One region of the Terrisporobacter hibernicus genome, then DNA from elsewhere that is predicted to be linked to it. Evidence: a T-box and tRNA genes for the amino acid it is inferred to sense, from the RefSeq annotation. Region 1 holds a T-box; the other holds one or more tRNA genes.
What was found. A T-box is a leader RNA that pairs with one kind of tRNA and senses whether it is charged. The one in region 1 lies ahead of trpS (tryptophan--tRNA ligase), so its partner is inferred to be a tRNA-Trp.
Positions count from the first base shown of each region.

Region 2: it has a tRNA-Trp gene. The T-box ahead of trpS (tryptophan--tRNA ligase) is inferred to sense a tRNA for this amino acid. The anticodon was not compared.

Region 1 is NZ_CP081135.1:1,546,416-1,554,404, forward strand. It holds gene dapB (4-hydroxy-tetrahydrodipicolinate reductase) at 1-37, shown strand, start outside; gene dapD (2,3,4,5-tetrahydropyridine-2,6-dicarboxylate N-acetyltransferase) at 64-777, shown strand; gene JW646_RS07455 (Ltp family lipoprotein) at 877-1,485, opposite strand; gene JW646_RS07460 (LrgB family protein) at 1,895-2,587, opposite strand; gene JW646_RS07465 (CidA/LrgA family protein) at 2,609-3,004, opposite strand; gene trpS (tryptophan--tRNA ligase) at 3,203-4,222, opposite strand; T-box leader at 4,290-4,535, opposite strand; gene JW646_RS07475 (DUF488 domain-containing protein) at 4,781-5,401, shown strand; gene hpt (hypoxanthine phosphoribosyltransferase) at 5,485-6,024, opposite strand; gene JW646_RS07485 (L-cysteine desulfidase family protein) at 6,094-7,407, opposite strand; gene JW646_RS07490 (sigma-54 interaction domain-containing protein) at 7,623-7,989, opposite strand, start outside.
Region 2 is NZ_CP081135.1:1,986,426-1,994,414, reverse strand. It holds rRNA gene JW646_RS09965 (23S ribosomal RNA) at 1-765, opposite strand, end outside; tRNA gene JW646_RS09960 (tRNA-Ala) at 910-985, opposite strand; rRNA gene JW646_RS09955 (16S ribosomal RNA) at 1,096-2,594, opposite strand; tRNA gene JW646_RS09950 (tRNA-Phe) at 2,718-2,793, opposite strand; tRNA gene JW646_RS09945 (tRNA-Ile) at 2,797-2,873, opposite strand; tRNA gene JW646_RS09940 (tRNA-Pro) at 2,880-2,956, opposite strand; tRNA gene JW646_RS09935 (tRNA-Trp) at 2,993-3,068, opposite strand; tRNA gene JW646_RS09930 (tRNA-Ile) at 3,079-3,155, opposite strand; tRNA gene JW646_RS09925 (tRNA-Pro) at 3,165-3,241, opposite strand; tRNA gene JW646_RS09920 (tRNA-Ser) at 3,249-3,341, opposite strand; tRNA gene JW646_RS09915 (tRNA-Ser) at 3,349-3,437, opposite strand; tRNA gene JW646_RS09910 (tRNA-Lys) at 3,445-3,520, opposite strand; tRNA gene JW646_RS09905 (tRNA-Gln) at 3,530-3,605, opposite strand; tRNA gene JW646_RS09900 (tRNA-Arg) at 3,611-3,687, opposite strand; tRNA gene JW646_RS09895 (tRNA-Gly) at 3,698-3,771, opposite strand; tRNA gene JW646_RS09890 (tRNA-Tyr) at 3,783-3,867, opposite strand; tRNA gene JW646_RS09885 (tRNA-Thr) at 3,877-3,951, opposite strand; tRNA gene JW646_RS09880 (tRNA-Asp) at 3,969-4,045, opposite strand; tRNA gene JW646_RS09875 (tRNA-Val) at 4,062-4,137, opposite strand; tRNA gene JW646_RS09870 (tRNA-Glu) at 4,142-4,216, opposite strand; tRNA gene JW646_RS09865 (tRNA-Asn) at 4,239-4,313, opposite strand; rRNA gene rrf (5S ribosomal RNA) at 4,319-4,435, opposite strand; rRNA gene JW646_RS09855 (23S ribosomal RNA) at 4,566-7,464, opposite strand; rRNA gene JW646_RS09850 (16S ribosomal RNA) at 7,792-7,989, opposite strand, start outside.

The DNA of each region.
Region 1 (7,989 bases):
AGCTGGATATTACAATATGAACAATATGTTAGACTAAAACTAGACAAAATTTGGAGGAAAACTATGGTTAACTTAAATGATGCGTATGAAATAGCTAAATATATAAAAGATGCTGAAAAACAAACACCTGTAAAAGTTTATGTTTCTGGTAATATAAAAATAGAAAAAAATGATAACTACAAAGTGTTTGGTCAAGAAGGTTCTTATATTTTAATTGGTGATTATAAAACTATAATGAAAGATGCGGAAAACTTTAAATCTTCTGTGGATGATATTCATATAGAATACGATAGAAGAAATTCAGCTATCCCTCTTTATAATTTCTTACATGCAGAAGCTAGAATTGAGCCAGGTGCACTAATAAGAGATATGGTTACAATAGAAAAAAATGCTGTAATCATGATGGGTGCTGTAATAAACATAGGTGCCGTTGTTGGAGAAGGGTCTATGGTAGACATGAATGCTGTAATAGGTGCTAGGGGAATGCTTGGTAGAAATGTACACCTTGGGGCTTGTTCTGTTGTTGCTGGTGTTCTTGAGCCACCTTCTGCTACTCCTGTTATAATCGAAGATGATGTATTAATAGGCGCAAATTCAGTTATTCTTGAAGGCGTCAGAGTTGGTAAAGGTTCTGTTGTTGCTGCAGGTTCTGTTGTTACAAAAGATGTTCCTCCAGGTGTTGTAGTAGCTGGCTCTCCTGCTAGAATAATTAAGAATAAAGATGAAAAAACTGCTGATAAAACAAAGGTTATGGAAGATTTAAGAAAACTAGATTAATCTAAAAATAAATTTAATAAAAGATTTAATAGTTATTTATAATACTACAAAAAGCACCTAGTTTTTATACTAGGTGCTTAAGTTCTTTTTTACAATATATTACTCCAGATTGTCTATAGCATACTTGGCTTGTTTTTTTGTAAATTTTTCTCCATATTCTGATGTTAATTGGTCATAAATTGCTTTTGGAGACATAGCCATGCTTTCTTGATATGTTTTTGCTTTTTTCAATGCATTTTCCTTCCAATTTGCGTCTACATTATCTATAGCATATTTAGCAGCTTTTTTTGAAAACTTTTCTCCATACTCTGATGTTAGTTGGTCATATAATCCAGCCTTAGACATATTCATAGTATCACTATATATTTTGGCTTTTTCCAATGCAGACTTATATTCTGTTGGAACATCTTCTTCCACTTTTTCTTCTACTGAAGCATCTTCTTTTGTTTTTTCTTCTACTGAAGCATTTTCTTCTGTTTTTTGATTCTTACTAATTTTCTGTTCAGTTCCAGTTGTCACACTATTTGTTTTAGTTGAATCTCCACCACCTGCTGAACCTATTGCTCCAACTATTACAAAGAATGCTATTACTATAAACCAAGGTCTTTTATATATTGGTTTCTTATTTTTTGCTCCACATCCTGGGCAAAACTTTTCATTAGATGCTACTTCTTTAGAACAAGATTTACATTGTATCATTTTTGACATTGCTCAATTCTCCTCTATTTATTAATAATATGATTTCTACAATATAAAGTATAATATATAACCCTTGTCGAAATTTATCATTTTGTGATAACAAATGCTGCATTTTTAGCTTTTATAATATTCACCTGGGAATTAATCTAAATAAGTCATATAGTATAATGAAAACCTAAAAAATTTGATTAGTCATAATAGATTGGTAAGTTGTGTATAGATATGCAAATAGTAGTGCTAATGGTACTTTAAACAAAATTAGAAGATAAATATTTGCTATATAAAAAAAGCACCTTTCGACTACGATTATATTTTAACCGTTGCCATAAAGGGGCTTTTATTTAACCAAAATTCTATGCTTATTGATCTTTCAACTTATTCCTTTTTATATCCAAATTAAAACACTTTAAATATAATCTTATCCTGCAAAATTCATTAATATAGGTACTAACATAACTGTTAAAACACCACAAATACCTATAGATAGAGATGACATAGCACCTTCCACCTCGCCCATTTCTAGAGCCTTACTTGTACCCATAGCATGAGCTGCCGTACCTAGCGCTATTCCTTTTGACACAGGGTGCTTTATCTTACCTATTTTTAATACTAAATCCCCTAATATATTTCCAAATATACCTGTTGCAATTATACAAACAACAGTTATAGATTCCACTCCACCTAGTGCATTGACTAATGATATTCCCATTGGTGTTGTAATTGATTTTGGTAAAATAGAGTAAACTATCTCGTTATTTGTTAAAGTTAATTTTCCTATAATAGTTATTATTATAAAAGAAGTTACTACTCCTACTACAATTCCAATAAGAATTTCTTTAAAATGCTTTTTAAATAAATCAAACTGTCTGTAAAGTGGTACTGCTAAAACCACTGTAACAGGCCCTAACATAAAATTCATTATATCTGCACCTATCTTAAAGCTTTCATAAGGTATATTTGTAATTTTTAAAAATAATATAATTAGTATTATGCATATTAATAAACCATTAAATATAGGTTTTTTTGCTTTTTTCTGTATAAATAAACCTATATTATAAAAAGCTAAAATTGTTACAAGTCCAAATAATTGTGTATTTAATATCTGCTCCATTGATTATCTCCTATCCCTCTACTATGCGAATCTTTCCTCGTCTGATTCTTCTTCCTCTACTCCAACTTGCTTTTTATGAATCATAATATCTACCGTTTTACCCGTTACAAACATAATAATCATAGTTGCAGCAGTTACGCTCAATAATAAAACAACCATATTTTCTCCTATTAAACCTAAAGAGTTTATAAGAGATACACCTGCTGGCACAAAAAATAGAGCCATGTTATTAAGTAAAAAATCTGATACTTCTTTAATTGTTTCTTCTTTTATTATTTTAAATTGAAGCAATAGAAATAAAATGATCATTCCTACTATTGTTCCAGGTATTTTAATAAAATCACTACATAAAGAGCTTATTAATTCTCCTCCTGCCCATATTCCAAATATTATTCCTAATTGATTAAATATTTTCATACTACCTTCCTCTTTTTTTATTTAATATAAAAATTATACAATATGATTTCATTTATATAAATATGAATATATAAACTTTATTTTTTATAATTTAACATTATATTTAATATTTCCACTATACTTATATTATCATAATGAAGGACGTAATTACAAAAAAATAAAAGGCATTGCTAATAAACAACGCCTTTTTATCTATTCTTATAAACCTTTAAAGTATTCTATTCCCATAGCTTCTCTTACTTCTTTTAAAGTCTGAGCCGCTACTTCTCTAGCATTTTCGCTACCTTTTTTTAATACTTCATATAAATATGCTTTGTCTTTTTCCAGTTCAGCTCTTCTCGCTCTTATTGGAGCTAACTCAGCTTGAAGCACTTCGTTTAAGTATCTTTTTACTTTAACATCTCCAAGACCACCTCTTGTGTAGTGGGCTTTTAACTCTTCTACGTAAGCCTTATCTGTACAGAAAGCGTCTAAATAAGTGAAAACTGTATTATTTTCAACGCATCCTGGATCTTCAACTCTTATATGATTAGGATCTGTAAACATACTCATAACTTTCTTTTTAACTGTTTCTTCGTCATCACTTAAATATATTGCATTTCCTAATGATTTACTCATTTTAGCCTTACCATCTATTCCTGGCATTCTTCCTTCTATTCCTTCTGGATACATTCCTTCTGGTTCAACTAACAATTCACCATATGTGTTGTTAAAGCTTCTTACAATCTCTCTAGTTTGCTCTATCATTGGTTTTTGATCGTTACCTACTGGAACTAAATCAGCTTTAAAAGCTGTTATATCAGCTACCTGACTCACTGGGTAAACGAAAAATCCTGCTGGTATTCCTTCTCCAAATCCTTTTTGTTTTATTTCATCCTTAACTGTAGGATTTCTACTAAGTCTTGCTACTGTAACTAAGTTTAAGTAATACACTGTAAGCTCTGCTAACTCCGGTATTTGTGATTGTATAAATATATTTGTTTTCTCTGGGTCTAATCCTACTGCTAAGTAGTCCTTAGTAACTTCCATCACACTATTTATTATTTTTTCTGGATTTTTTGCATTATCTGTTAAAGCTTGTTGGTCAGCTATCATAACAAACATATCGTATAGTCCTGAATTTTGTAATGCTACCCTGTTTTTTAATGAACCTGTATAATGACCTAAATGAAGTTTTCCTGTAGGTCTATCTCCTGTTAATATTATTTTTTTACTCATTTCTTCATCTCCTTATGATATTTATAGTTTTCAGTATTCTCTATAATTAAAAAACTCCGTCCTAAAACTATAGGACGGAGTGTTATATCCGCGTTGCCACCTAAATTGTGTACTATAAAATACACCTCTTAATTCTTGGTACTAGCATACCTCAACTGCTGTAACGTGCAATTCACGGTAAAGTCTACTCTCAACTGATTTCAATTTACTCCTAAAAGGTCCATTCATCAAATCTTTCTTGTTGAGATTCCACCATCCTCAACTCTCTATATCGAATCTTAATTTAACTACTCTTCCTTATCATGGGATTTATTATATGGTTTTCTATCTTAATCTTATTATCTTTTAATTTAAATGTCAATAAATTTACTTATTATATATTATTAATCAGTATTTCCATTGTTTACAATAAAAATTCATTTTTTTGTATTTCATAAATATATTAGGTTAAAATTGCTCTTCATTAACTTTATAACTTAAATATTATATTACGTATCACATTAAAATTAGGGTATTATAATTTTATATAACTAAATACATAACAAGGAAGTGATTGAAATGGAAATATATACATTAGGTCATTCTAATTACCCTTTTGATAAATTTATAGAAATATTAAAGAAATACAATATAGATTGTGTAGTTGATATAAGAGCTATCCCATATTCAAAGTACAATACTCAATATAACAAAGACTTTTTTCAAACAAACTTAAAAAGGTTAGGCTATACCTATATCTATATGGCTGATGAGTTTGGTGCTAGGAGAAAAACTAGAGCAAGTTATAACAATGAAGGATATGCAGATTTTGCTAAAGTTATATTAGAAGATGATTTTAAGAAAGGTATACAAAGATTAAAAATAGGTTGCATCAAAGGTTATAAAATAGTCTTACTTGGTGCCATGCAAGAACCTATAAGATGCCCTCGTGGCATATTAGTTGGAAAAGAATTACTTAAAGAGGGATTTGATGTAAAACATATAATGCACGAAGGTAATTTAAAAACGCAAAAATACTTGGAAGAACTTCTACTAGAAAAATATTTTCACCAAAGGAATCAACTTACCATAGATGTTTTATTTGATAATCATATGGACACTGACAATATGATTAAAGAAAGTTATAAGCTTGCCAATAAAGAAATTGGTTATAGAATAGAAAAATTAGACACTAAATAAATCCTTCAAACACATTGACCTATCATTAACAAATTTAGACAAAATTCAAGGGTGTAACATTTTTGTTACACCCTTTCATCTTACTATCTATCTTTATCTGTTACTACAAATACATATGGTATATTTCTATAATAGTCACCATAGTTTAATCCGTAACCTACAACAAATTTATCTTCAATTGTAAATCCGCAGTAATCAGGTACTAAATCTACTTCTCTTCTACTTGGTTTATCTAATAATACACAACATTTTATACTTGCTGGATTTTTAGATTTTAAATGATTCATTACATGGTTCATAGTATGTGCTGAATCTGTTATATCATCAACAACTAATACATCATATCCCTCTAAATCAGACTTTATGTCATTAACGATTTGAACTCTTCCACTTGAAGCAGTTCCATGTCCATAACTTGAAGTTGTCATAAATTCTATTCTTACCGGTACATCTAAAGCTCTAACTAAATCTGAGCAGAAAATGAAGCTACCTTTTAATAGAGATACAACCATTAATTTCTTGCCTTGGTAATCTTTTGAAAGTTCTTTACCTAATTCTTTGATTCTATCTTTTAATTGTTCTTCCGAGCATAGAACTTCCCATACTTTTTTATCAATATCCATTGATTAACCTCCTAAATAAATGATGATATTTCCATTTTATAAAAGATTAACTTCTTTTGCAAGATAGTTTTAGTCAACTTTATTCATATCATTCATTACATTTAATATTATTTCGTCTGTTATTTGCATTCCTTTATCACTAACTCTACCTAAGTTTTGTATAGATTGCTCAACTTGTGTACCAACTATACCATTTAGTGGTGGTACTGCATATCCTTGTTTAGCTATAACAGCACTTTGAACTGCTGCTGATGCTGCTGAAGATAATTTTAATGCGCATCCTGCTTTTGCACCATCACAAATCATACCACTTAAGTCAGCTATCATATTTTCTATAGCTCCGTATATATGATTAATCTTTCCGTCCATTAACCAAGCTATACCTGCACTTGCTCCAGTTGATGCAGCTACACCACATCCACATACAGCAGATAATCTTCCAGTAAAGTTTTTAACATATGCAGTTACTAAGTGAGATATTGCAAGAGCTTTTGCTAATTTTTCATCACTTTGTGGATACTTTGAGCTATAAGCAACTATTGGAAGTATTGCTGTTAATCCATGGTTTCCAGATCCATTTGAACTCATAACAGGAAGTTTTGCTCCACCCATTCTTGCATCAGATGCTGCAGCTGTTAAAAGCATAGCTTCTGTCATTATTCCGTCTCCTAATAATCCTTCTTCCATAGATTCTTTTATACCTCTACCAACACCTATACCGATTTCATTTTCTAATCCGTATTTTGCCATATCCATATTCATTGTTACACCATCTAATAAGAATTTAATATCTTCTAAATTCAGATTTTCAACATTTTCAACTATTTCTTGTATAGTTATAGTGTCCATTATGTTTTCTTTTTTCTCTGTAGTTTGTGCTTCAGCTTTTTCTGCAAATCCGTCCACTTCATCTAATAATACTAAGCCGTTTGCTTGTAAGAATACAAAGTTATCATGCTTAGTTTTTATTATAACTCTTGATGTATTGTTCTTTCCTTCTAATCTTACTTCTATAACAACCTTTTCCTTAGTCTCTAAAGGCTCTATACTTATTGGATTTTCATCTACATATCTTTCTGATTCTTTAACTTGCTCATCAGTTAATCCTTCTAATAAAGTTAATCCGTCCTCAGATTTTCCTCCAACAAATCCCATAGCAACAGCTATTTTTAATCCTAATCTATCAGTTCCTGGTATTCCAACGCACATTGCATTTTTGTAAACATTTGGGCTAACTAATACTTTATGTTTTACTACTTCTTCTCCTAATAACTCTTTTGCTTTTGCACAAGCTAATGCTACGGCAACTGGCTCTGTACACCCTACTGCTGGTTTTACTTCAGCCTTTAATATATCAACTAAATTCGTTCTTAAATCTCTCATTTTATAATCCTCCTAGTAATTTAAAATAAATTATTATTTTCATATTGTTCTCAAATTATAATATAGCAATTTACGTGCCAACTTTTTTAAAATTCAATAAAATAAAAAAATGAGATTAACAAGCCAAATTTATATACTTTTATAGGTTATGTAATTATAAACAATTATATAAATCTCAAAATAAGCAAAAAAAATCTCAAAGTGAGATTTTTGTATCATTTTGAGATTAGGTTATATTTTTCAAGTTTTCTATATAATGTAGCCCTAGATATACCCAAGGCCTTTGCCACTAATTCTTTGTCCTTTTTATAATGTTTATATTTATTAAAGGCTTTTCTTATTTCTTCTTTTTCTAAATCTTCTAAAGTTCTTATTTCCTCTTCTTTATGTGATTTTTCATCATAATATGTTGATTTTATATTGTTAGGTATAATATCTAAAGTTAACAAGGTTGAGTTTGACATATTTATGCTATATTCAATTATGTTTTGTAACTCTCTAACATTGCCTGGCCATGTATAATCAACCAATGTCTTACTAGCATCTTCTTCTATGCCTATTACATCTTTATTTAGCTTGCGA
Region 2 (7,989 bases), 440 kb from region 1:
CACGAAATTTTACTTTCGCTTCAACCTGCCCATGGATAGGTCGCCCGGTTTCGGGTCTACGTCAACTAACTATACGCCCAGTTAAGACTCGCTTTCGCTGCGGCTCCACACCTTAAGTGCTTAACCTTGCTAGGTAACGTAACTCGTTGGCCCGTTCTACAAAAAGTACGCAGTCACACAAATAATGTGCTCCTACAGCTTGTAAGTGTAGGGTTTCAGGTTCTATTTCACTCCCCTCCCGGGGTTCTTTTCACCTTTCCCTCACGGTACTATACGCTATCGGTCACTAGGTAGTATTTAGGCTTGGAGGATGGTCCCTCCTGCTTCCCACAGGGTTTCACGTGTCCCGTGGTACTCTGGATCATATCTAGAGTCTTATTCTTTAAACTACGTGGCTTTTACACTTTATAGCGGAGCTTTCCAACTCTCTTCGTCTTGAATAAGTGATTCTGTTATGATATGTCCGCAACCCCAGTGAAGAAAACTTCACTGGTTTGGCCTGTTCCGCGTTCGCTCGCCGCTACTTACGGAATCGAATTTCTTTCTCTTCCTCCGGGTACTTAGATGTTTCAGTTCCCCGGGTTCCCCTCGCATAGCTATGTATTCACTATACGATACTTAGACATTACTCTAAGTGAGTTTCCTCATTCGGAAATCTTGGGATCACAGTTTACGTGCAACTCCCCCAAGCTTATCGCAGCTTATCGCGTCCTTCATCAGCTCCTAGTGCCAAGGCATTCGCCCTACACCCTTAATAACTTGACCAGTTATTAATTCTTGATATTTTTAAAAGTTATCTTCTTTATATGATACATTTTTTAAGAAGTTTATCTTCTTCTTTATATAATGTCATATCACTAAATGTTATGCAGTTTTCAAAGTACTAGGTACTTAACAAGTAAGTACAAATGGTGGAGATAAACGGGATCGAACCGTTGACCCCCTGCGTGCAAGGCAGGTGCTCTCCCAGCTGAGCTATACCCCCATATGTTTTTTCAACAAAATATATTATAATCACTTTGTCGAATTTCGTCAATATTTTTTTGTAAGAGTTAAAGAACCCTCAAAATTAAACAGTAGGTTAATTCTCCCTAGAAAGGAGGTGATCCAGCCGCACCTTCCGATACGGCTACCTTGTTACGACTTCACCCCAGTTATTGATTTCACCTTCGACACTCGCTTCCCAAAAGGGTTAGCTAAGTGGCTTCGGGCGCCCCCAACTTCCGTGGTGTGACGGGCGGTGTGTACAAGACCCGGGAACGCATTCACCGCAGCATTCTGATCTGCGATTACTAGTAACTCCAGCTTCATGTAGGCGAGTTTCAGCCTACAATCCGAACTGAGAATGGCTTTAAGGGATTAGCTCGGCCTCACGACTTGGCTGCCCTCTGTACCACCCATTGTAGCACGTGTGTAGCCCTAAGCATAAGGGGCATGATGATTTGACGTCATCCCCACCTTCCTCCAGGTTATCCCTGGCAGTCCCTCTAGAGTGCCCAACTTAATGCTGGCAACTAAAGGCAAGGGTTGCGCTCGTTGCGGGACTTAACCCAACATCTCACGACACGAGCTGACGACAACCATGCACCACCTGTCACTTCTGTCCCCGAAGGAAAAATGCGATTAGGCATCGGTCAAAAGGATGTCAAGCTTAGGTAAGGTTCTTCGCGTTGCTTCGAATTAAACCACATGCTCCGCTACTTGTGCGGGTCCCCGTCAATTCCTTTGAGTTTCACTCTTGCGAGCGTACTCCCCAGGCGGAGTACTTAATGCGTTAGCTGCGGCACCGAGGGGTAACCCCGACACCTAGTACTCATCGTTTACGGCGTGGACTACCAGGGTATCTAATCCTGTTTGCTCCCCACGCTTTCGTGCCTCAGTGTCAGTTACAGTCCAGAAAGCCGCCTTCGCTACTGGTGTTCCTCCTAATATCTACGCATTTCACCGCTACACTAGGAATTCCACTTTCCTCTCCTGCACTCAAGTTTTCCAGTTTCAAGAGCTTACTACGGTTGAGCCGTAGCCTTTCACTCCTGACTTAAAAACCACCTACGCACCCTTTACGCCCAGTAAATCCGGATAACGCTAGCCCCTACGTATTACCGCGGCTGCTGGCACGTAGTTAGCCGGGGCTTCCTCCTCAAGTACCGTCATTATCTTCCTTGAGGACAGAGTTTTACGACCCGAAGGCCTTCATCACTCACGCGGCGTTGCTGCATCAGGCTTTCGCCCATTGTGCAATATTCCCCACTGCTGCCTCCCGTAGGAGTTTGGACCGTGTCTCAGTTCCAATGTGGCCGATCACCCTCTCAGGTCGGCTACTGATCGTCGCCTTGGTAAGCCATTACCTTACCAACTAGCTAATCAGACGCGGGTCCATCTCATACCGCCGGAGCTTTGATAAGAAATCCATGTGAATCTCTTATATTATCCTGTATTAGCATACCTTTCGGTATGTTATCCATGTGTATGAGGCAGGTTACCCACGCGTTACTCACCCGTCCGCCGCTCTTTACCGAAGTAAATCGCTCGACTTGCATGTGTTAGGCACGCCGCCAGCGTTCATCCTGAGCCAGGATCAAACTCTCATAAAAAAGTTGTCCATTGCTCAGACTAATCATTATCTGAATATCTGGCTTGGTTTGTTTGTTGTTTCAGTTTAATTCTTTAAGAATTAATTTATTGTTAACCTACTGTTTAATTTTCAAAGTTCTTTGTGGTGCCCAGAGGCGGAATCGAACCACCGACACGGGGATTTTCAGTCCCCTGCTCTACCGACTGAGCTATCTGGGCAAATGGTGGGCCTAGCTGGACTCGAACCAGCGACCTCACGCTTATCAGGCGTGCGCTCTAACCACCTGAGCTATAGGCCCTAATTTTGGTCGAGGTGAAGGGACTCGAACCCCCGGCCCCATGGTCCCAAACCAAGTGCGCTACCAAACTGCGCTACACCTCGAAGTATAAATTAGTAAAATACTTTTTAAAATTTTTCTGGCAGGGGTGGAGGGACTCGAACCCCCGGCGCACGGTTTTGGAGACCGACGCTCTACCAACTGAGCTACACCCCTATATTAAATATGGTGGACCATCAGGGACTCGAACCCCAGACCTACCGGTTATGAGCCGGGCGCTCTAACCAACTGAGCTAATGGTCCATATTATTCTGGTCGAGGTGAAGGGACTCGAACCCCCGGCCCCATGGTCCCAAACCAAGTGCGCTACCAAACTGCGCTACACCTCGTAAAAACTGGCGGAGAAGGAGGGATTCGAACCCTCGCACCGGTTTAATCCAGCCTAATCCCTTAGCAGGGGATCCTCTTGAGCCACTTGAGTACTTCTCCATGTTTTTGGCGGAGAGGGTGGGATTCGAACCCACGGTGCCGTTAAGCATCACTGGTTTTCAAGACCAGCTCCTTAAACCACTCGGACACCTCTCCAGGTTAATGGTGACCCATCGGAGATTCGAACTCCGGACACCTTGATTAAAAGTCAAGTGCTCTACCGACTGAGCTAATGAGTCATGTTTATATGGCTGGGGATGCAGGACTCGAACCTACGCATGCATGAGTCAAAGTCATGTGCCTTACCGACTTGGCTAATCCCCAGTATATGGTGAGCGCACAGGGATTCGAACCCCGGACACACGCCTTAGAAGGGCGTTGCTCTATCCAGCTGAGCTATGCACCCATATTTTAAATGGAGCGGGTGAAGGGGATCGAACCCTCACAGCCGGCTTGGAAGGCCGGAACTCTACCATTGAGCTACACCCGCATATATTTCTTTGGTGGAGGATGGTGGATTCGAACCACCGAAAGCATCGCTAACAGATTTACAGTCTGCCCCCTTTGGCCGCTCGGGAAATCCTCCTAAGAATTTTGGAGCTGGTGATAGGAATCGAACCTACAACCTGCTGATTACAAGTCAGCTGCTCTACCGTTGAGCCACACCAGCATAGTGTTAAATATTTATGGCGACCTGGAAGGGGTTCGAACCCTCGACCTCCAGCGTGACAGGCTGGCATTCTAACCAACTGAACTACCAGGCCGCATTTATATGTTTAATGGTGGGACCAACAGGGCTCGAACCTGTGACCCCCTGCTTGTAAGGCAGGTGCTCTCCCAGCTGAGCTATGGTCCCGTAATGGTGACTCATAGGGGAATCGAACCCCTGTTACCGCCGTGAAAGGGCGGTGTCTTAACCGCTTGACCAATGAGCCATATTATTTTAATTTTGTTCTTTGGCTCCAAGGGAGGGACTCGAACCCTCAACCTATCGGTTAACAGCCGAGTGCTCCACCGTTGAGCTACCTTGGAACATCACGTGGCTACGTGCTACTCTCCCAGGGAGTCGCCCCCCAAGTACCATCGCCGCTCAAGAGCTTAACTTCTGTGTTCGGAATGGGAACAGGTGTATCCTCTTTGCTATAATAACCACATAATTTTAACTGTTTCTTTAGACAAGAATTATAATAACATTTATGTATATAATTGTCAACTTTTTTACTGCATTTTTTTGAAAATTTAATACTTTCAAAACTGCTAACATTTAATGTTTCCATTATTTTTTTGGTCAAGTCCTCGACCTATTAGTATCAGTAAGCTACATATGTTACCACACTTCCACCTCTGACCTATCAACCATGTAGTCTTCATGGGGTCTTAACCTTACGGTGGGAAATCTTATCTCGAAGTAGGCTTCGCGCTTAGATGCTTTCAGCGCTTATCCTTTCCGTACTTAGCTACCCAGCTATGCCCTTGGCAGAACAACTGGTACACCAGCGGTACGTCCATCCCGGTCCTCTCGTACTAAGGACAGGTCTCCTCAAATTTCCTACGCCTGCGACGGATAGGGACCGAACTGTCTCACGACGTTCTGAACCCAGCTCGCGTACCACTTTAATGGGCGAACAGCCCAACCCTTGGGACCTACTACAGCCCCAGGATGTGATGAGCCGACATCGAGGTGCCAAACCTCCCCGTCGATGTGGACTCTTGGGGGAGATCAGCCTGTTATCCCCAGGGTAGCTTTTATCCGTTGAGCGATGGCCCTTCCATGCGGTACCACCGGATCACTAAGTCCGACTTTCGTCCTTGCTCGACCTGTATGTCTTGCAATCAAGCTCTCTTCTGCCTTTACACTCTACGTACGATTTCCGACCGTACTGAGAGAACCTTTGAGCGCCTCCGTTACTCTTTAGGAGGCGACCGCCCCAGTCAAACTGTCCACCTGACAGTGTCCCACTACCTGATTCAAGGCAGCTGGTTAGAATCCCAGTACTACAAGGGTGGTATCCCAAGGATGGCTCCACACAGACTGACGTCCATGCTTCATAGCCTCCCACCTATCCTGTACATGTAGCACCGAGACTCAATGTCAAGCTACAGTAAAGCTCCATGGGGTCTTTCCGTCCTGTCGCAGGTAACCGGCATCTTCACCGGTATTACAATTTCACCCAGTCTGTTGTTGAGACAGTGCCCAAATCGTTACGCCTTTCGTGCGGGTCGGAACTTACCCGACAAGGAATTTCGCTACCTTAGGACCGTTATAGTTACGGCCGCCGTTTACTGGGGCTTAAGTTCACTGCTTCGGTTACCCTAACAGATCCCCTTAACCTTCCAGCACCGGGCAGGCGTCAGCTCCTATACATCGTCTTGCGACTTAGCAGAAACCTATGTTTTTGGTAAACAGTCGCTTGGGCCTATTCTCTGCGGCCATGTTTCCATGGCACCCCTTCTCCCTAAGTTACGGGGTCATTTTGCCGAGTTCCTTAACAACAGTTCTCTGGCTGGCCTTAGGATACTCTCCTCACCCACCTGTGTCGGTTTGCGGTACAGGCACCTTTAACCTCGATAGAGACTTTTCTCGACAGTGTGAAATCAGCTACTTCGCTACTAAATTTCGCTCCGCATCGTACCCCAGCATTATTCAGGCGGATTTGCCTACCTGAACTGCCTCAATACTTGCCCGCACATAACCAACAGTGCGGTTAGCTTATCCTACTGTGTCATCCCATTTCTCAAACGGTTATTGGTGGTACAGGAATATCAACCTGTTGTCCATCACCTACGCCTTTCGGCCTCGGCTTAGGTCCTGACTAACCCAGGGCGGACGAACCTTCCCCTGGAAACCTTGGGTTTACGGCCTGTGGGATTCTCACCCACATCTCGCTACTCATGCCAACATTCTCACTTCTATACAGTCCACATCTCCTTACGGTAATGCTTCAATCCGTATAGAAAGCTCTCCTACCCATCATAAATGATGCCGTAGCTTCGGTAGTACGTTTTAGCCCCGGAAATTTTCGGCGCAGGATCACTCGACCAGTGAGCTATTACGCACTCTTTAAATGAGTGGCTGCTTCTAAGCCAACATCCTGGTTGTCTGTGCAATCCCACATCCTTTACCACTTAACGTACATTTAGGGACCTTAGCTGACGATCTGGGCTGTTGCCCTTTTGACTATGAATCTTATCACCCACAGTCTGACTCCCAAGCATAAGAATACGGTATTCGGAGTTTGATAGTCTTCGGTAAGTGCAATACCCCTAGGACATTCAGTGCTCTACCCCGTTTCTCTAAATCTTGAGGCTAGCCCTAAAGCTATTTCGGAGAGAACCAGCTATCTCCGGGCTCGATTGGAATTTCACCGCTATCCACAGGTCATCCCCGAGCTTTTCAACGCTCGTGGGTTCGGTCCTCCACGAAATTTTACTTTCGCTTCAACCTGCCCATGGATAGGTCGCCCGGTTTCGGGTCTACGTCAACTAACTATACGCCCAGTTAAGACTCGCTTTCGCTGCGGCTCCACACCTTAAGTGCTTAACCTTGCTAGGTAACGTAACTCGTTGGCCCGTTCTACAAAAAGTACGCAGTCACACAAATAATGTGCTCCTACAGCTTGTAAGTGTAGGGTTTCAGGTTCTATTTCACTCCCCTCCCGGGGTTCTTTTCACCTTTCCCTCACGGTACTATACGCTATCGGTCACTAGGTAGTATTTAGGCTTGGAGGATGGTCCCTCCTGCTTCCCACAGGGTTTCACGTGTCCCGTGGTACTCTGGATCATATCTAGAGTCTTATTCTTTAAACTACGTGGCTTTTACACTTTATAGCGGAGCTTTCCAACTCTCTTCGTCTTGAATAAGTGATTCTGTTATGATATGTCCGCAACCCCAGTGAAGAAAACTTCACTGGTTTGGCCTGTTCCGCGTTCGCTCGCCGCTACTTACGGAATCGAATTTCTTTCTCTTCCTCCGGGTACTTAGATGTTTCAGTTCCCCGGGTTCCCCTCGCATAGCTATGTATTCACTATACGATACTTAGACATTACTCTAAGTGAGTTTCCTCATTCGGAAATCTTGGGATCACAGTTTACGTGCAACTCCCCCAAGCTTATCGCAGCTTATCGCGTCCTTCATCAGCTCCTAGTGCCAAGGCATTCGCCCTACACCCTTAATAACTTGACCAGTTATTAATTCTTGATATTTTTAAAAGTTATCTTCTTTATATGATACATTTTTAAGAAGTTTATCTTCTTCTTTATATAATGTCATATCACTAAATGTTATGCAGTTTTCAAAGTACTAGGTACTTAACAAGTAAGTACAAATGGTGGAGATAAACGGGATCGAACCGTTGACCCCCTGCGTGCAAGGCAGGTGCTCTCCCAGCTGAGCTATACCCCATATGTTTTTTCAACAAAATATATTATAATCACTTTGTCGAATTTCGTCAATATTTTTTGTAAGAGTTAAAGAACCCTCAAAATTAAACAGTAGGTTAATTCTCCCTAGAAAGGAGGTGATCCAGCCGCACCTTCCGATACGGCTACCTTGTTACGACTTCACCCCAGTTATTGATTTCACCTTCGACACTCGCTTCCCAAAAGGGTTAGCTAAGTGGCTTCGGGCGCCCCAACTTCCGTGGTGTGACGGGCGGTGTGTACAAGACCCGGGAACGCATTCACCGCAGCATTCTGATCTGCGATTACT